Azotobacter salinestris: one gene and its partners. The main gene of each other region encodes a partner of the protein of the gene in region 2 in a complex. Links are inferred from orthologs where the notes say so. Each region holds a gene or a part of one and is shown on either strand. Other genes may lie near its edges.

The links.
Region 1: the proteins of accD (region 2) and accB are in contact, whole or in part, in a solved structure (PDB 8UXZ), measured with the Escherichia coli proteins. The link is inferred for Azotobacter salinestris from one-to-one orthologs.
Region 3: the proteins of accD (region 2) and GCU53_RS18940 are in contact, whole or in part, in a solved structure (PDB 8UXZ), measured with the Escherichia coli proteins. The link is inferred for Azotobacter salinestris from one-to-one orthologs.
Region 4: the proteins of accD (region 2) and accC are in contact, whole or in part, in a solved structure (PDB 8UXZ), measured with the Escherichia coli proteins. The link is inferred for Azotobacter salinestris from one-to-one orthologs.

Annotation. Positions count from the first base shown.
Region 1 is NZ_CP045302.1:3,476,384-3,479,165, forward strand. It holds accB (acetyl-CoA carboxylase biotin carboxyl carrier protein), read right to left. Parts: upstream 1,733-2,782; coding sequence 1,268-1,732; downstream 1-1,267. Other genes in the region: accC (acetyl-CoA carboxylase biotin carboxylase subunit), read right to left, coding at 1-1,250; aroQ (type II 3-dehydroquinate dehydratase), read right to left, coding at 1,755-2,198; GCU53_RS16260 (protein-disulfide reductase DsbD), read right to left, coding at 2,364-2,782. UniProt on the Escherichia coli protein: This protein is a component of the acetyl coenzyme A carboxylase complex; first, biotin carboxylase catalyzes the carboxylation of the carrier protein and then the transcarboxylase transfers the carboxyl group to form malonyl-CoA.
Region 2 is NZ_CP045302.1:4,330,953-4,336,408, reverse strand. What follows is about bases 1-2,750. They hold accD (acetyl-CoA carboxylase, carboxyltransferase subunit beta), read right to left. Parts: upstream 1,966-2,750; coding sequence 1,036-1,965; downstream 1-1,035. Other genes in these bases: GCU53_RS20355 (phosphoribosylanthranilate isomerase), read right to left, coding at 2,301-2,750; folC (bifunctional tetrahydrofolate synthase/dihydrofolate synthase), read right to left, coding at 1-1,039. In the rest of the region: more of GCU53_RS20355, read right to left, coding at 2,751-2,921; tRNA pseudouridine(38-40) synthase TruA, read right to left, coding at 3,002-3,868; GCU53_RS20345 (motility hub landmark protein FimV), read right to left, coding at 3,872-5,456.
Region 3 is NZ_CP045302.1:4,044,457-4,049,043, reverse strand. What follows is about bases 1,729-4,587. They hold GCU53_RS18940 (acetyl-CoA carboxylase carboxyltransferase subunit alpha), read right to left. Parts: upstream 3,704-4,587; coding sequence 2,753-3,703; downstream 1,729-2,752. Other genes in these bases: dnaE (DNA polymerase III subunit alpha), read right to left, coding at 3,846-4,587; tilS (tRNA lysidine(34) synthetase TilS), read right to left, coding at 1,729-2,621. Outside these bases: GCU53_RS18950 (CTP synthase), read right to left, coding at 1-1,151; more of tilS, read right to left, coding at 1,314-1,728. UniProt on the Escherichia coli protein: Component of the acetyl coenzyme A carboxylase (ACC) complex. First, biotin carboxylase catalyzes the carboxylation of biotin on its carrier protein (BCCP) and then the CO(2) group is transferred by the carboxyltransferase to acetyl-CoA to form malonyl-CoA.
Region 4 is NZ_CP045302.1:3,472,753-3,478,327, reverse strand. What follows is about bases 1-2,869. They hold accC (acetyl-CoA carboxylase biotin carboxylase subunit), read left to right. Parts: upstream 1-694; coding sequence 695-2,044; downstream 2,045-2,869. Other genes in these bases: prmA (50S ribosomal protein L11 methyltransferase), read left to right, coding at 2,271-2,869; accB (acetyl-CoA carboxylase biotin carboxyl carrier protein), read left to right, coding at 213-677; aroQ (type II 3-dehydroquinate dehydratase), read left to right, coding at 1-190. In the rest of the region: more of prmA, read left to right, coding at 2,870-3,149; GCU53_RS16235 (DUF3426 domain-containing protein), read left to right, coding at 3,226-4,377; tRNA dihydrouridine synthase DusB, read left to right, coding at 4,553-5,551; DNA-binding transcriptional regulator Fis, read left to right, coding at 5,548-5,575. UniProt on the Escherichia coli protein: This protein is a component of the acetyl coenzyme A carboxylase complex; first, biotin carboxylase catalyzes the carboxylation of the carrier protein and then the transcarboxylase transfers the carboxyl group to form malonyl-CoA.

The DNA of each region.
Region 1 (2,782 bases), 860 kb from region 2 along the record:
TTGGTCTTGATGCCGTCGACGACGATCTCGTCCAGGGCGTTGCGCATGCGCGCCATGGCCTCGTCGCGATCCTTGCCGTAGGCAATCAGCTTGCCGATCAGCGAGTCGTAGTTCGGCGGTACCGCATAGCCGCTGTAGAGGTGCGAGTCGACGCGGATGCCGTTGCCGCCCGGGGCGTGGAAGTGATTGACCTTGCCCGGGCTGGGCATGAAGGTCGCCGGGTCTTCGGCGTTGATCCGGCACTCCAGCGCATGGCCGCGGATCACCACGTCCTCCTGGCGGATCGACAGCGGCTCGCCGCCGGCGATGAGCAGCATCTCCTTGACGATGTCGACGCCGGTGACCATCTCGGTGACCGGGTGCTCCACCTGCACGCGGGTGTTCATCTCGATGAAGTAGAAGCGGCCGTCCTCGTAGAGGAACTCGAAGGTGCCGGCGCCGCGGTAGCCGATCTCGATGCAGGCGCGCACGCAGCGGTCCAGCACTTCGGCGCGGGCCTGCGGATCGATGCCCGGCGCGGGAGCCTCTTCCAGGACCTTCTGGTGGCGGCGCTGCAGCGAGCAGTCGCGGTCGCCCAGGTGGATGGCGTTGCCCTTGCCGTCGGACAACACCTGCACTTCCACATGGCGGGGGTTCTCCAGGAACTTCTCGAGGTAGACCATGCCGTTGCCGAAGGCCGCCTCGGCCTCGGTGCGGGTCAGTCGCGCCGACTTGATCAGGTCCTCTTCCCTGCGCACTACGCGCATGCCACGTCCGCCACCGCCGCCGGCGGCCTTGATGATCACCGGATAGCCGACCTCGCGGGCGATCGCCAGGGCGGTTTCCTCATCTTCCGGCAGCGGACCGTCGGAGCCGGGCACGGTGGGCACGCCGGCCCGCTTCATGGCGTCCTTGGCCGAGACCTTGTCGCCCATCAGGCGGATCACCTCGGCGGTCGGGCCGATGAAGGCGAAGCCGGATTTCTCCACCTGCTCGGCGAAGTCGGCATTCTCGGCGAGAAAGCCGTAGCCCGGGTGGATCCCGGTCGCGCCGGTAACTTCGGCGGCGGCGATGATGGCCGGGATGTGCAGATAGGATTTGGCCGCCGGGGCCGGGCCGATGCACACGCTCTCGTCGGCGAGGCCCAGGTGCATCAGTTCGCGGTCCGCCGTCGAGTACACAGCCACCGTCTTGATGCCCAGCTCCTTGCAGGCGCGCAGGATGCGCAGGGCGATCTCGCCACGGTTGGCGATCAGGACTTTTTCCAACATCGCAGGATCTCCGCGGTTCAGACGATGGTGAACAGCGGCTGGTCATACTCCACCGGCTGGCCGTTTTCCACCAGGATGGCTTCGATGACGCCGCCGACTTCAGCCTCGATGTGGTTCATCATCTTCATGGCTTCGACAATGCACAGGATATCGCCCTTCTTCACGCTCTGGCCGACCTGGACGAAGGAGGGAGCGCTCGGCGACGGCGAGCGGTAGAAGGTGCCGACCATCGGCGAGCGGACCACATGGCCGCTCAGCTTGGGCGCGGCCGGTGCAGCGGCTTCGGCCGGTGCGGCAGCCGGGGCGGCGATGGCCGGCGCAGGCATGGCGGCCATTGCCGGTGCGGCGGCATAGATCGTCTGGGGAGCGTTTTTGGAGTGGCGGCTGATGCGAACCGATTCTTCGCCTTCGCGAATCTCCAGCTCGTCGATACCGGACTCTTCCAGCAGTTCGATCAGTTTCTTGACTTTGCGGATATCCATTCGAAATAACTCCGGTTGCGAATCAGGGACGTTCAAGTTGTTCGAGGGCGGCTTCCAGGGCCAGCCGGTAGCCGCTGGCGCCCAGACCGCAGATCACCCCTACGGCGATGTCGGAAAAGTAGGAGTGATGGCGGAAGGGCTCGCGTTTGTGCACGTTGGACAAGTGCACTTCGGTGAATGGGATGCTCACCGCCAGCAGCGCGTCACGTAGGGCGACACTTGTATGGGTGAAAGCCGCCGGATTGAAGATGATGTGGTCCACGCCTTCCTGACGGGCGGCATGGATGCGCTCGATCAGCACATGCTCGGCATTGCTCTGCAGGTGGAGCAGGCGATGGCCGGCCTCGCTGGCGCGGCGCTCCAGGTCCTGGTTGATCTGCGCGAGGGTGGTGGCGCCATATACGCCGGGCTCGCGGGTGCCCAAAAGATTGAGGTTGGGGCCGTGCAGCACCAGTAGGGTGGCCATGTCGGTTGTTGTCCTTGCGTACTGAGTAAGGGGCACGGCAACGAGCCGGCCCATCCCGCAGGCTGCGGGCTGGCTGGGGCTCCGTTCCGTCGAGACCTTCAGCCGGGCATTTTAACCGGAATTTCCTGCATATTACCTGCGATTCCTCGCAGATGTCTTGCAAGATCAGTGTTGGGATTGACTTTCCCGCAGGCGTTGCGCAAAAGCGGCGGCGTCGATCTCACCGACCACCCGCAGCGCCTCGTGCTCGGTGCCGTCGGCAGCGAAGAACTGGATGGCCGGCGGGCCGAACAGCCGGTAGCGATCCAGCAGCGCGCGCTGTGCCGGGGTGCCGGCGGTGATATCGAAGCGGATCAGCCGGTAGCCGCCGAGCTGCGCGGCGACCTGCGGGGCGGCAAACACCTCGCGCTCGATCACCTTGCAGCTGATGCACCAGTCAGCATACCAGTCGAGCAACAGCGGCTGGGCGGCATTCTTCGCTTCGGCCAGGACGGCGTCCAGTGCCTCCGGCGTGCTGAGGGTCTGCCAGGCGCCGGCGGCCCGGGCCGCGGGTGCGGCGGACAGGGATGTGCCGCCCAGCGGGC
Region 2 (5,456 bases):
GCTCCAGTACGCCTGACAGATCCTTGTCGGCGAGCAGGCCGAAAACCGCCAGCCGCTGCCCTTCGAGCGGCCGCGCGGCCAGGCGCCGGGCCAGATAGGTGGCGGCATGGGGGTTGTGCCCGACATCCAGCAGGAACGACAGATGCTTGCCCTGCCAGCACATCTGGCGCCGCTCGAGACGACCGCTCAGATGCGTAGTGCTCAAAGCCTGCACAATGGATCCGACCTCCCAGGGCAGATCAAGCAAGGCATAGACCTGCAGCGCCAGAGCGGCACTCTCGACCGGCAGATCGAGTGGCGATAAACCCTCCAACTCAAGCCCGTCGCCTGTGGCACTGCAGCCGCGCCAGCCCCAGGTATCTTCCCCGAGAATCAGCTCATAATCCGGGCCTCGCCTGTAGAGCGGCACGCCCAGCGACGCAGCCTGATCCAGCAGGGGTGCCGGCGGGTCCGGCTCGCCACAGACCGCCGGCCGCCCGGCACGGAAGATCCCAGCCTTCTCGAAAGCCACCGAATCGCGGGTATTGCCCAGCCACTCGGCATGATCCAGGGCGATACTGGTAACCACAGCCACGTCGGCGTCAACCAGATTGACAGCATCCAGCCGACCCCCAAGGCCCACCTCCAGCACGACGGCATCCAGCCCGGCCCGCTCGAACAACCAGAAGGCTGCGAGGGTGCCCATCTCGAAGTAGGTCAGGGAGATCTCGCCGCGCGCCGCCTCCACCACGGCAAAGGCCTGGCACAGGGCGGCGTCGTCGACCTCGCGACCATCGATTCGCACCCGCTCGTTGTAGCGCAGCAGGTGGGGAGAGTTGTAGACACCGACCCTGAGCCCCTGAGCACCTATCAATGCGGCGAGAAATGCACAGGTGGAACCCTTGCCGTTGGTCCCGGTGACCGTCACCACCCGCGATGCCGGCCGTCCGAGACCCATCCGGCGCGCCACCTCGCGCGAACGCTCCAGCCCCATGTCAATGGCCACCGGGTGCAACCGCTCGAGATAGGCGAGCCAGTCGGCGAGGCTGCGCTCGATCATGCCGTGGCGGTATCCATGGCCATGTCGGCGGCGATGTCCCTGTCTGCCTCAGGAATGGCCGTCACGGAGTCCCGCCAGTGCGTCAACTGGGCGAGCAGACGGGCCAGACGCGGACGCAGCTCCTGGCGAGGGATGATCAGGTCAATGGCGCCGTGCTCAAGCAGGAACTCGCTGCGCTGGAAGCCCTCGGGCAGCTTCTCGCGCACAGTCTGCTCGATTACCCGCGGGCCGGCGAAGCCGATCAGTGCCTGGGGCTCCGCGACGATGACATCGCCGAGCATGGCCAGGCTGGCGGAGACACCGCCGTAGACGGGGTCGGTCAGCACCGAGATGAACGGAATCCCCTCTTCGCGCAGGCGCGCCAGAACCGCCGAGGTCTTGGCCATCTGCATCAGGGAGATCAGCGCCTCCTGCATGCGCGCTCCACCGGATGCCGCGAAACAGATGAAGGGACAGCGCCGCTCGAGGGCCACATTGGCCGCCTGCACGAAGCGCTCGCCGACAATGGCGCCCATGGAGCCGCCCATGAAGGAAAACTCGAAGGCACAGGCAACCACCGGCATGCCCTGCAGGGTGCCGCTCATGGAGATCAGCGCATCCTTCTCGTTTGTCTGCTTCTGCGCTGCCGCAAGGCGGTCCTTGTACTTCTTGCTGTCGCGAAACTTGAGTCGATCCACCGGCTCCAGCTCCGCACCGATTTCCTCGCGCCCCTCGGCATCGAGGAAGATGTTCAGCCGAGTGCGCGCACCGATACGCATGTGGTGATCACACTTGGGGCAGACCTCCAGGGTCTTTTCCAGCTCGGGCTTGTACAGCACTGCGTCGCAGGACGGACACTTGTGCCAGAGGCCTTCCGGCACCGAGCTTTTCCGCACCTCGGAACGCATGATCGAGGGGATCAGCTTGTCTACCAACCAGTTGCTCATGCTTTACGTTCTCCGCAGCTTTGGGGACCCGACGCACAACGTCCCATGGCCCCACGCCTGTTTTGAGCAAATTCACGAATGTATCCGCCTGCCGACGGGATCCGAATCCCGGCGGTCTTTTGCCGGGTCGAAACCCACTGCCGCGCCAGCCAGCAGTTACCTGAGCGACGGGCACCAGACGAGATGGCGCCGTCATGAACAGCAGAACCGATACGCAGCGGAAGGCAGTCTCGCCGCATCGGCAGCTCGCTAATGGACGGTGTTGAATCGTCTGCCGTCACATGGCAGTTCAACCACCCCCTACTCAGCCCGGAAAGCGCAGTCCCTGCTTCCCTTCAGGCGTTGTGTACCTCGCGGATGAAAGCGCGAATCTTCTCGGCATCCTTCACCCCCTTCTCCACCTCGACACCGCCACTGACATCCACCGCATAGGGAGCGACCTGGGCGATTGCGGCACGCACGTTCTGCACGGTCAACCCACCGGCCAGGATCACCGGCTTGGACAGGATTCGCGGTACCAGTGACCAGTCGAAGGACTCCCCGGTTCCCCCCGGCACTCCGGGAACATAAGCATCTAGAAGAATCCCGCTGGCATTGCGGTACTCCAGGCAGCGAGCGGCGATATCCTCTCCTGGACGGACCCTCAGCGCCTTGATATAGGGACGACGATAGCCATCGCAGTCGGCTGACGTTTCATCACCATGAAACTGCAGAAGATCAAGTGGCAACTCATCAAGAATTTCGCTGATTTCGTAACGACTGGCATTGACGAAAAGGCCGACCGTGGTCACGAACGGCGGCAAGGCGGCAGCGATTGCCTTCGCCTGCTGCAGCGTCACTGCCCGCGGACTTTTCGGATAGAACACCAGGCCGATGGCATCGGCGCCGGCCTCGGCGGCCACGAGAGCATCCTCGACCCGGGTAATCCCACAGATTTTGCTGCGAACGGCTGCCAATTTGTCTACACCCAAGGAAAGGTTCCAAATGGTAACAAAAGAAGCTCCCGCTGCAAGCCCGATCGCCCCCGAACAATAAGTCAGCCTTGCCGACAATCCGGCAGGCCCGATAGAAAATGCGGCCCCAGGTAGCGCTGCGGCAGCTCGAACTCCTCCGGATAGTCGACCTGTACCAGATACAAGCCATAGGGATGCGCCGTCACTCCTCCCTTGCGACGCTGGCGGCTCTCCAGCACCTCCTGCCCCCATTCGACGGGACGCTCGCCGGCCCCTATGGTCATCAGCACGCCCGCGATGTTGCGCACCATGTGATGCAGAAAGGCATTGGCCCGAATGTCCAGCACGATCAAGCGGCCATGCTGGATCAACTGAAGGTGATGAATCGTCTTGATCGGCGACTTGGCCTGGCATTGGCTGGCGCGAAAGGCGCTGAAATCATGGCAGCCGACCAGCGCCCGGGCAGCCTGACGCATGCGCTCGATATCGAGCGGCCGGTGATTCCAGGTGACCTCCTCGGACATGTGTGCCGGACGGATCGGGTCGTTGTAGATGACATAGCGATAACGCCGGGCCTTTGCGCTGAAGCGCGCATGGAAATGCGCCGGCATTTCCCGGGCCCAGGTAACGCTGATATCTGCAGGCAGGTTCATGTTGGCGCCCATGGTCCAGGCGTGCATGGTGCGCTCGATGGGAGTATCGAAATGCACAACCTGTCCACTGGCATGCACCAGGGCATCGGTACGCCCGGCACATACCACACTCAGCGGAACACCACCGGCAACCGTGGACAAGGCCGACTCGAGCGCCGACTGTATCGAGGGTACCCTGGGATTCTGGCGCTGGAAACCATGATAGCGAGCGCCCCGGTACTCGAGCCCGAGAGCCACCCTGCAAAAGCCAGCGGCAGCCACTTCGGCTGCCGCTGGCTGTACAATTTCTTCGGTCATCGATCAGGCTAAACGGGCAGACATTTCACGCGCTTCCTGCCGCTGGGCTTCATTCCCTTCACTCAATACTTCTTCAAGAATATCCCGGGCACCCTCGGTGTCGCCCATGTCGATATAGGCGCGAGCCAGATCCAGCTTGGTGGCGATCTCGTCCGCATCGACCAGGAAGTCGAAGTCTTCGCCCTCCTCCAGGCCGCCCAGCGCATGCGTTGCCGGCTGCATGTCGCCGTCGCTCTCTCCCAGCCCTACTGCCAGTTGTTCGAGTTCGACACCCAGCTCGTCCAACTGGACCATGAGGCCCGACGCCTCCTCGTCCGCCGATGCATCATCGGTCGATGGCAACTCGAGCTTTGGAGCGACCAGATCCGAGTCGATGGAGAAATCACCATCAGCAGCCAGCTCGAAGCTGTCGAACAATCCCTCCTCCAGAAGCGCGCTCTCCGAAGAGGCCGTCTCGCCCGATGCTGCGATGGGAGCCTCAAGACTGCCCAGATCCAGGCAGAGAGGATCCTCGCCCCCAACCGAGGCCGGTCCGTCCGGCATATCCAGCTCCAAGGCGAGCCCTTTCAGGTTCAGATCGCCCTCCCGGTCGAAGCCTGTAGCCTCACTGGAGAACTCCAGATCGAACGAGAAGTCCTCGGCCAAAGGCTCCTCCGCCGGCAGAGGCGGCTGTAACGCTTCGTCCAGCGTCAGATCATCCAGGCTCAAGGCGGCATTGCTCTGGGTGGAGCCCTGAAGATCCCTTTCCAATTCGGCTTCCAGATCACCCAGGCTTAGATTGATATCGGCAGCAAAGACGGGGGGACTCGGCTCGGCCTCTTCCGTTACCGAGGGCAAGCCTTTCTTCTCCTCGAGCGCCTCCAGCCCGGCAGCCAGGGCTGCGCCTGACAAGGCTGCGGTGGCGAAACCGGCCATGGCCGGGTACTTCATCCTTAGGTGATCGACTTGGGATTGGGTGCCAGTGATTTCGCGCAGCACCTTTTCCTGACGGGTGAAACCTTCACGATCACCAAGCTCGGCATGCACCTCCATCAGCCTCAGGCGCAGGTCGCTGCGCTTGGGCTCCGCGACGCAGGCAGCCTCCAGCAACTCGGCGGCCTCTCTGAAGCGGCCGTAGGCAATATGCTCCTCGGCGTCACTCAGCACATCCCGATCCCGCCCCCCGGGGATCTCATCCAGCAGAGTGGGCTCGATGGGCGCCCGCGACAAGCCGGTATCCAGCCGGGTATCGACCATGGCCACCTCGTCATCCTCATCCTGGAGATCCGTTTTCTTCGCGGCGCGCCGACGAGCAACCAGCAAGCCAAGCAGCAGCGCTGCCGCGGCACTTCCCCCCAGCGACGGGAGCAACAGCGGACTGCTCAGGATAGAGTCGACCAGGCCCATCGGCTCCGGTACGACAGCCGGCCGCGGCGGTTGCGGAGCCGCCGGCCTGGCCGGTGCAGGCTGCAGCGGGACAGACTGCACTGCCGGCTTATTGGCGAGCGATTCGGCTGCCGGCGGCATGGAGGATGCGACGACGGCCGCCGTCTGGGCGGGAGCCGTCGAGGCGGTTTCGGGCTGGACAGGTACGGAGTCTACCGGCTCT
Region 3 (4,587 bases), 290 kb from region 2 along the record:
GCCACCTGCATGCCGAGACAGATGCCCAGGTAGGGAACCTTGTTCTCGCGGGCATACTTGACCGCCGCGATCTTGCCTTCCACACCGCGCAGGCCGAAGCCACCCGGCACCAGGATGGCATCGGCGCCCTCCAGCAGCGCGGTGCCCTGATTCTCGATGTCTTCCGAGTCGATGTAGCGCAGGTTGACACGGGTGCGGTTCTGGATGCCAGCGTGCCCCATGGCCTCGATCAGCGACTTGTAGGCATCCAGCAGCTCCATGTACTTGCCGACCATGGCGATGGTGACTTCCTTCTCCGGATGCAGCTTGGCATCGACCACGCGGTCCCATTCGGAGAGATCGGCGCTCCTGCAGTCGAGGCCGAAGCGCTCGACGACGATGTCGTCGAGGCCCTGGGCGTGCAGCACCGAAGGAATCTTGTAGATGGTGTCGACGTCCTCCAGGGCGATCACCGCACGCTCTTCCACGTTGGTGAAGAGGGCGATCTTGCGCCGCGAGGAGATGTCGATCGGATGGTCGGAGCGACAGATCAGCACATCCGGCTGCAGGCCGATCGAGCGCAGCTCCTTCACCGAGTGCTGGGTCGGCTTGGTCTTGGTCTCGCCGGCGGTGGCGATGTAGGGCACCAGGGTCAGGTGGATCAGCATCGCGCGCTTGGCACCGACCTCCAGGCGCAGTTGACGGATCGCCTCGAGGAACGGCTGGGACTCGATGTCGCCGACGGTGCCGCCGATCTCCACCATGGCCACGTCGGCGTTGCCGGCGCCCTTGATGATGCGCCGCTTGATCTCGTCGGTGATGTGCGGGATGACCTGGATGGTGGCCCCCAGGTAATCGCCGCGGCGCTCGCGGCGCAGCACATCCTCGTAGACGCGGCCGGTGGTGAAGTTGTTGTTGCGGGTCATGGTGGTACGCACGAAGCGCTCGTAGTGCCCCAGGTCGAGGTCGGTCTCAGCCCCGTCATGGGTGACGAACACCTCTCCGTGCTGGAAGGGGCTCATGGTGCCCGGATCGACGTTGATGTAGGGATCCAGTTTGAGCAGGGTGACCTTCAACCCCCGCGCCTCCAGGATAGCCGCCAAGGATGCCGATGCGATGCCTTTCCCCAAAGAAGAAACAACACCGCCCGTGACGAAGATGTAGCGCGTCATGAATAACCCTAGAAGTCTGCGTTTAAGCGGCTGGCGCCGCCGGGGAAGCGAAGGAGCGATTGCGCACTGTGCGACAACAGCAAAGCACTGCGGGTTCCCTGGCCGGAGGCCGCAGTAGCAATGTAAGACGGGAGCGTAGTCTACCGGAAAGGGGGGTTCAGCTCAAACCTCGACATTGCCCGGCGGCCTCCAGAGCAGCCGCCAGGTCCCCTCGACCGGCCCGTCGAGGCCGGGCAGCGCGGCCACGGCGAGCAGCTCGCCTCCGCGGTAGAGCAGCGGCAGGCGACCACGGGCGAAGGCCGGCAGCCCGCGCTCGTTGAGCAGCCGCTTGAGGTCTCGATGGCCGCGCCCCGGCACTGTCAGCGTTTCGCCGCCCCGCCGGTAGCGAACCTCGAGAGGACCGTCCGGCGCCCTGCCCTGCAGCCGCAGGCAACCATTGCCCGGCAGCATCAGGGGCTCGGCCGGCCGGCTCCAGGACAGCGGCCCGACGGGCGGACGCAGCCAATCCTCGGCAAGCCACCAGATCCGCCCCGAGGCGCGATGCAACTCGCCGCTGGCCAGCCGCCAGACTGGCGAGGCATCCGCCGCCGCATCGCGCAGCGCCTCCCAGCCCGCCCAGTGGGCAGTGTCCGGCAGGGCCGTGAAGGACCCCAGCCAATGGCGCAGGGCATTGCGCTGGCGCGCCGGAGACAACCCGAGCAGCGGCACCCGGGCCAGCGATGGCAGGCCGAGCCAGGCGAAGTCGCCCTCCCCCTCGGCGGCGGCCAGATCCAGCCGCGCCAGATCGTCCAGCAACTCCTGCGCTTCGGCCATATGCGCAGCGCTGCGGGCCATGCTCCGTACGGCCTGCGGCCAGCGCTCGGCAAGCAGCGGCAGCATCCGATGACGCAGGAAATTGCGGGAAAAGTGCAGATCCCGGTTGGACGGGTCCTCGACCCAGTGCAAGCCCTGCGAGACGGCATACTGCTCCAGTTCGCTGCGGGAGACCTCCAGCAGCGGCCGCGCCAGCCAGCCACGACCGAGCCGACGCACGTCCGGCATGGCCGCCAGACCGCGCACACCGGCACCGCGCAGCAGGCGAAACAGCAGGGTTTCCGCCTGATCGTCGCGGTGCTGGGCGGTCAGCAATAGTTCGCCCTCGCCGAGCACGTCGGCGAAGGTCCGATAGCGCGCCTCGCGGGCAGCACGCTCCAGGCTGGCCCCCGTCTCGACCCGAACCCGGCGGATATCCAGAGGAACCCCCAGCCGCGCGCAGACCTGCCGGCAATGCTCCGGCCAGCCGTCGGCCACGCGCTGCAGCCCATGATGGACATGCAGGACTGTCAGCGGCGGCAGAGCATGATGTTGGGCGAGCCGTACCAGCAGATGCAGGAGAACGGTGGAGTCCAGCCCGCCGGAGAAGGCCAGGCGCCAGGCCGGCGCATCGCGCCAGGGCGCCAGGGCGGCGAGCAGACGGGATTCCAGGGACATGCCGGGGAAACCTGGAAGGCCTCAACACGACGGAGCGGGAGCCGCCATGCGGCATGCCGGTCGCCAGGCAGAGGCCTGACGGACCAGGCATCGCCGCCCGGCTCCAGCGGAGTATCGCCGGCCGCTGCGCATCAGCCCCTGCCGTAGCTCATCAGACGCTCGTAGCGCTGGTCGAGCAAGGCGTCGCTATCCAGGCTGCGCAGGATGTCCAGCTGGGCCAGCAGCGTCTGACGAACGCCTTCGGCAGTGGCGGCCGGATCGCGATGGGCGCCACCCAGGGGCTCGCCGATCACCTCGTCGACGATGCCGAGGTCCTTCAGACGCGCGGCAGTGATGCCCATCGCCTCGGCGGCATCGGCGGCCTTCTCGGCGGTACGCCAGAGGATCGAGGCACAGCCTTCCGGCGAAATCACCGCGTAGGTGGAGTACTGCAGCATGTTCAGACGGTCGCAGACGCCGATCGCCAGCGCGCCGCCGGAGCCACCCTCGCCGATTACCGTGGCGATGATCGGCGTCTTCAGGCGCGCCATGACCCGCAGGTTCCAGGCGATGGCCTCGCTCTGGTTGCGCTCTTCGGCATCGATGCCCGGATAGGCGCCGGGCGTGTCGATGAAGGTCAGGATCGGCAACTTGAAGCGCTCGGCCATCTCCATCAGGCGACAGGCCTTGCGGTAGCCCTCGGGGCGCGGCATGCCGAAGTTGCGACGCACCTTCTCGCGTACGTCGCGGCCCTTCTGATGGCCGATGACCATTACCGGCTGATCGTCCAGACGCGCCACACCGCCGACGATGGCGGCATCATCCGTGAAGTGACGGTCGCCGTGCAGCTCCTCGAACTCGGTGAAGATGTGTTCGAGGTAGTCGAGGGTATAGGGCCGCCGCGGGTGCCGTGCCAGCTGGGCAATCTGCCAGCTGGTCAAGTTGCCGAAGATGCTCGCGGTGAGCGCATGGCTCTTGTCCTGAAGGCGGGAAATCTCGTCGCTGATGTTCAGCGCATTGTCATCGCCGACCAGACGCAGCTCTTCGATCTTGGCTTGCAGGTCGGCAATCGGCTGTTCGAAATCCAGAAAGTTCGGGTTCATAAGTTTCCGTCTTGAGTCGACGGCCAGGCGGCCGTTTGCTGTTCCGTTTGGCGCCCCAACCTTACGGGATCGGGCACCTGGCGTCGAGGATCGGAGCAATCCGGAACGATCCTCGCGCACGATGATTCCGCCGGCATTCGTCTCAGCGGTAGTGCAGAAAGACGTTGTCCTTGCCGAACTGGTCACGCAGCGCCTGGATCAGGCTGTCCGCCGGATCGATCCGCCACGCCTCGCCGAACTGCAGCAGGGCGCGCGCCTCGCGCCCGGTGTAGTCCAGGGTGATCGGACAGGCGCCTCGATGGTGGCTGCAGAGCTCCGCCAGCCAGCGCAGGCGGTCCCCCCCCAGCGCCTCGCTGGCGACCCGCAGCCGCAGGCTCTCGGCCAGCCCCGTACGCGCCTCCTCCAGGCTCATCACCCGCTTGGCGCGCAGACGCAGCCCCCCGGAGAAGTCGTCGTTGCTGACCTCGCCCTCCACCACCACCAGGGCGTCGGTCTGCAGCAGCGCCTGGGCGCAGGCGAAGGCATCGGCGAACAGCGAGGCCTCGATGCGCCCGGAGCGGTCGTCGAGGGTGATGAAGCCCATCTTGTCGCCCTTCTTGTTCTTCATCACCCGCAGATTGACGATCAGTCCGGCGATCGTCTGGACCTCGCGCGCCGGGCGCAGCTCGACGATGCGCTGGCGGGCGAAGCGGCGGATCTCGCCTTCGTACTCGTCGATAGGATGCCCGGTCAGGTACAGGCCCAGAGTATCCTTCTCGCCCTTCAGACGCTCCTTGAGCGACAGCTCGCGGGCGTTGCGATGATTGGCGTAGACATCCGCCTCAGGCTCGGCGAACAGCCCCCCGAACAGGTCCAGGTGACCGCTGTCGGCACTGCGCGCGGTC
Region 4 (5,575 bases), 860 kb from region 2 along the record:
CCTACGTGACGCGCTGCTGGCGGTGAGCATCCCATTCACCGAAGTGCACTTGTCCAACGTGCACAAACGCGAGCCCTTCCGCCATCACTCCTACTTTTCCGACATCGCCGTAGGGGTGATCTGCGGTCTGGGCGCCAGCGGCTACCGGCTGGCCCTGGAAGCCGCCCTCGAACAACTTGAACGTCCCTGATTCGCAACCGGAGTTATTTCGAATGGATATCCGCAAAGTCAAGAAACTGATCGAACTGCTGGAAGAGTCCGGTATCGACGAGCTGGAGATTCGCGAAGGCGAAGAATCGGTTCGCATCAGCCGCCACTCCAAAAACGCTCCCCAGACGATCTATGCCGCCGCACCGGCAATGGCCGCCATGCCTGCGCCGGCCATCGCCGCCCCGGCTGCCGCACCGGCCGAAGCCGCTGCACCGGCCGCGCCCAAGCTGAGCGGCCATGTGGTCCGCTCGCCGATGGTCGGCACCTTCTACCGCTCGCCGTCGCCGAGCGCTCCCTCCTTCGTCCAGGTCGGCCAGAGCGTGAAGAAGGGCGATATCCTGTGCATTGTCGAAGCCATGAAGATGATGAACCACATCGAGGCTGAAGTCGGCGGCGTCATCGAAGCCATCCTGGTGGAAAACGGCCAGCCGGTGGAGTATGACCAGCCGCTGTTCACCATCGTCTGAACCGCGGAGATCCTGCGATGTTGGAAAAAGTCCTGATCGCCAACCGTGGCGAGATCGCCCTGCGCATCCTGCGCGCCTGCAAGGAGCTGGGCATCAAGACGGTGGCTGTGTACTCGACGGCGGACCGCGAACTGATGCACCTGGGCCTCGCCGACGAGAGCGTGTGCATCGGCCCGGCCCCGGCGGCCAAATCCTATCTGCACATCCCGGCCATCATCGCCGCCGCCGAAGTTACCGGCGCGACCGGGATCCACCCGGGCTACGGCTTTCTCGCCGAGAATGCCGACTTCGCCGAGCAGGTGGAGAAATCCGGCTTCGCCTTCATCGGCCCGACCGCCGAGGTGATCCGCCTGATGGGCGACAAGGTCTCGGCCAAGGACGCCATGAAGCGGGCCGGCGTGCCCACCGTGCCCGGCTCCGACGGTCCGCTGCCGGAAGATGAGGAAACCGCCCTGGCGATCGCCCGCGAGGTCGGCTATCCGGTGATCATCAAGGCCGCCGGCGGCGGTGGCGGACGTGGCATGCGCGTAGTGCGCAGGGAAGAGGACCTGATCAAGTCGGCGCGACTGACCCGCACCGAGGCCGAGGCGGCCTTCGGCAACGGCATGGTCTACCTCGAGAAGTTCCTGGAGAACCCCCGCCATGTGGAAGTGCAGGTGTTGTCCGACGGCAAGGGCAACGCCATCCACCTGGGCGACCGCGACTGCTCGCTGCAGCGCCGCCACCAGAAGGTCCTGGAAGAGGCTCCCGCGCCGGGCATCGATCCGCAGGCCCGCGCCGAAGTGCTGGACCGCTGCGTGCGCGCCTGCATCGAGATCGGCTACCGCGGCGCCGGCACCTTCGAGTTCCTCTACGAGGACGGCCGCTTCTACTTCATCGAGATGAACACCCGCGTGCAGGTGGAGCACCCGGTCACCGAGATGGTCACCGGCGTCGACATCGTCAAGGAGATGCTGCTCATCGCCGGCGGCGAGCCGCTGTCGATCCGCCAGGAGGACGTGGTGATCCGCGGCCATGCGCTGGAGTGCCGGATCAACGCCGAAGACCCGGCGACCTTCATGCCCAGCCCGGGCAAGGTCAATCACTTCCACGCCCCGGGCGGCAACGGCATCCGCGTCGACTCGCACCTCTACAGCGGCTATGCGGTACCGCCGAACTACGACTCGCTGATCGGCAAGCTGATTGCCTACGGCAAGGATCGCGACGAGGCCATGGCGCGCATGCGCAACGCCCTGGACGAGATCGTCGTCGACGGCATCAAGACCAACGTGCCCCTGCACCGCGAGCTCACCCGCGATCCCGGCTTCTGCCAGGGCGGCGTGAACATCCACTACCTGGAAAAGAAACTGGGTCTGGACAAGCACTGAGCCACGCGCCAGCGCCGCATGACAGGGTCGCCTTCGGGCGACCCCTGTCGTTTCCGCTGCATCGATTATTATCGCAGGGCGGAAAACTCGCGCAGGGATCTTCCACCTCTTCCGGTGGGAAAGGCCTGCGGCCGTTTCCTTCCCTACCAGAGGCGCATGCTGGCAGAGCCTCCGCCCCTCCAGTAAGCTTGCGCGCCTTTCCGCCCATTCCCGAAGAGGCCTCCCCATGTCCTGGCTGCAAATCCGTCTCGCCATCACCCCCGACCAGGCCGGCGCACTGGAGGATCAGCTGCTCGAGCTGGGCGCGGTCTCGGTGACCTTCATGGACGCCGAGGACCAGCCGATCTTCGAGCCGGATCTCGGCACCACCCCGCTCTGGTCGCACACCCACCTGCTGGCGCTGTTCGAGGCCGATACCGACGCAGACGCCCTGCTCGCCCATCTGCGCCTGCTGCGCGGCGGCGAGCTGCCCGAGCACCAGATCGAGCGCATCGAGGATCAGGACTGGGAGCGCAGCTGGATGGACAACTTCCAGCCGATGCGCTTCGGCCGCCGCCTGTGGATCGTGCCGAGCTGGCACCAGGCGCCGGAGCCCGAAGCGGTCAATCTGCTGCTCGACCCGGGCCTGGCCTTCGGCACCGGCACCCACCCGACCACCGCGCTGTGCCTGGAATGGCTGGACGACCAGGATCTCGCCGGCTGCAGCGTGCTGGACTTCGGCTGCGGCTCGGGCATCCTCGCCATCGCCGCGCTGCTGCTCGGCGCCGAGCGGGCAGTCGGCACCGACATCGATCCGCAGGCGCTGGAGGCCTCGCGCGACAACGCCACGCGCAACGGCATCGATCCGGCACGCTTTCCACTCTATCTGCCGGCCGACCTGCCGCAGCAGCCGGCCGACGTGGTGGTGGCCAACCTCCTCGCCGGTCCGCTGGTGCAGTTGGCGCCGACCATCACCTCGCAGATCAAGCCGGGCGGCCGCCTGGCGCTGTCCGGCATCCTCGCCGAGCAGGCCGAGGAGGTGCGCGCGGCCTACCAGGGCGCCTTCGCCCTCGATCCCAGCGCGGAGAAGGACGGCTGGGTACGCATCAGCGGCGTGCGTCGCTGACGCCCTGCCCCCGGGCCTACGGCTGCGCTAGACTAGCGCCCCGTTCAGTCCAGACCGCCGACTGCCGGCTCGCCGCATGACAGATACCTTCGCCACCCAGTGCCCGCACTGCCAGACCCGCTTCCGCATCAACCGCGCGCAGCTCGATGCCGCCCGCGGTGCGGTGCGCTGCGGCTCCTGCCTGCAGGTATTCAACGCCGCCAAGCACCTGATCGAGCGACCGGCCCCGCCCCAGGCCACGATCGCCGCGGCACCGGCCGCCGCGCCTCCGGCAGCGCCGCCGGCCGACGATCATCCGCCGGCGCCCCCCTCCCACTGGGACTACGACGAACTCGACCTGGGCGATCTGGACCTGGACACCCTTGACCTGGACGAGGAGCTGGCCAAGCTGGAAAGCCAGGAGCGCCAGCTGATGGCGCGCCTGCAGAGCGCCGACGCGCCGCCCCCGACACCACGCCCCGCCGCCTGCCCCCGTCCGGGACCCGTCGAACCGCAGCTGCCGCCCGCCAGCCGTCTGCTCGTCACGCCGAGCGGCCAGGGCGAACGCCCCGAGCCGCCTCTGACCCTGAAACCGCACGTCGCGCAGGACGAGCCGCGCCGCTCGCCGCCGCCCGAATCCCGGGCGGAGCCGCACCAGCCCGCCCCCACCAGTCCACCACCGCGCAACACGCCGGAGCGCCCCGAGGAAGGACTGCTCGAGCTGGCCGACGAACCCCTCCGCCTCGACTGGCGGAAACCGCGCCAACCCTGGGGCCGCCGCCTCGGCTGGATCGCCCTCAACCTGCTGGCAATCGGTGTCCTGGCCGGACAGTACGTCTGGTTCCACTATGACGAGCTGGTCCGCCAGGACAGCTACCGGCCCTGGTTCGAGCGGCTGTGCCCTGTCCTCGGCTGCAGCCTGCCGCCGCTGGTCGACATCGGCCAGATCAAGAGCAGCAACCTGGTGGTGCGCGATCACCCCGAATTCGCCGGCGCCCTGGTGGTCGACGCGATCCTCTACAACCGCGCCACCTTCGCCCAGCCCTTCCCCCTGCTCCAGCTGCGCTTCGCCGACATCAACGGCCAGACCGTCGCCACCCGGCGCTTCAAGCCCGGCGAATACCTGAGCGGCGAACTGGCCGGGCAGCAGGAAATGCCGCCACAGACGCCGATCCACATCTCGCTGGAGATTCTCGACCCCGGCACACAGGCGGTGAATTACAGCCTAAGCTTTCACTCTCCGGAGTGACGCTGCTGCCTGGAGGGCAGCCGCCTGGCTGCCCTCCGGCTGCGGTTGCCTGCCTGTCTGCTGCTCATATTTTGTGCAGGATAGCCTTTATCCATTCATGGAGAGCAGGTATCATGCCCACCCTTTTTTTGCGGTCCCCGTTCGACCTGAAACCAGTCTCCAGCAGGGAAGACCTATGTCGGCGGTACGTATCGGCCCCTACACTTTGCCCAACCGATTGATCCTGGCGCCCATGGCCGGCGTCACCGATCGACCGTTTCGTGCGCTGTGCCGCCGGCTCGGCGCCGGCATGACGGTCTCGGAAATGCTCACCAGCGACGTTCGCCTGTGGAACAGCCGCAAGTCCCGCCTGCGCCTGCCACACGGCGACGAGCCGGAGCCGCGCTCGGTGCAGATCGCCGGCGGCGACCCGCAGATGCTCGCCGAGGCGGCTCGGCGCAACGTCGAGCTGGGCGCGCAGATCATCGACATCAACATGGGCTGCCCGGCGAAGAAGGTCTGCAACAAGGCCGCCGGCTCGGCGCTGATGAAGGACGAAGCCCTGGTCGCCGAAATCCTCCAGGCGGTGGTGGCCGCCGTCGAGGTGCCGGTGACCCTGAAGATCCGCACCGGCTGGGACCAGGCCAATCGCAACGGCGTCAACGTCGCCCGGCTCGCCGAGCAGGCCGGTATCGCCGCCCTCGCCGTGCACGGACGGACCCGCGCCGACCAGTACCGGGGCGAGGCCGAATACGAAACCATCGCCGCCATCAAGCGGGCAGTGTCCATTCCCGTGTTCGCCAATGGCGACATCGACTCGCCGGAGAAGGCCCGTCGGGTGCTCGAGGCCACCGGTGCCGACGGCCTGCTGATCGGCCGCGCGGCCCAGGGGCGACCATGGATCTTCCGCGAGATCGAACACTACCTGCGAACCGGCGAGCACCTGCCGGCCGTGACGGCAGCCGAGGTGGAGCCCATCCTGCTCGAGCACCTGGCTGCGCTGCACCGTTTCTACGGGGAGGAGCAGGGCGTGCGCATCGCCCGCAAGCACGTCGGCTGGTACCTGGCGACCCTGCCCGGCGCGCAGGAGTTTCGAGCCCAGTTCAACCGCTTGGATACCACGGACGCGCAGAGCGCCCACGTTCGACGATTCTTTGCCGAACGTCATGAAGATGGAGAAGGGGTGGCCGCATGACGACGATGACCGAGACCTTAGAGA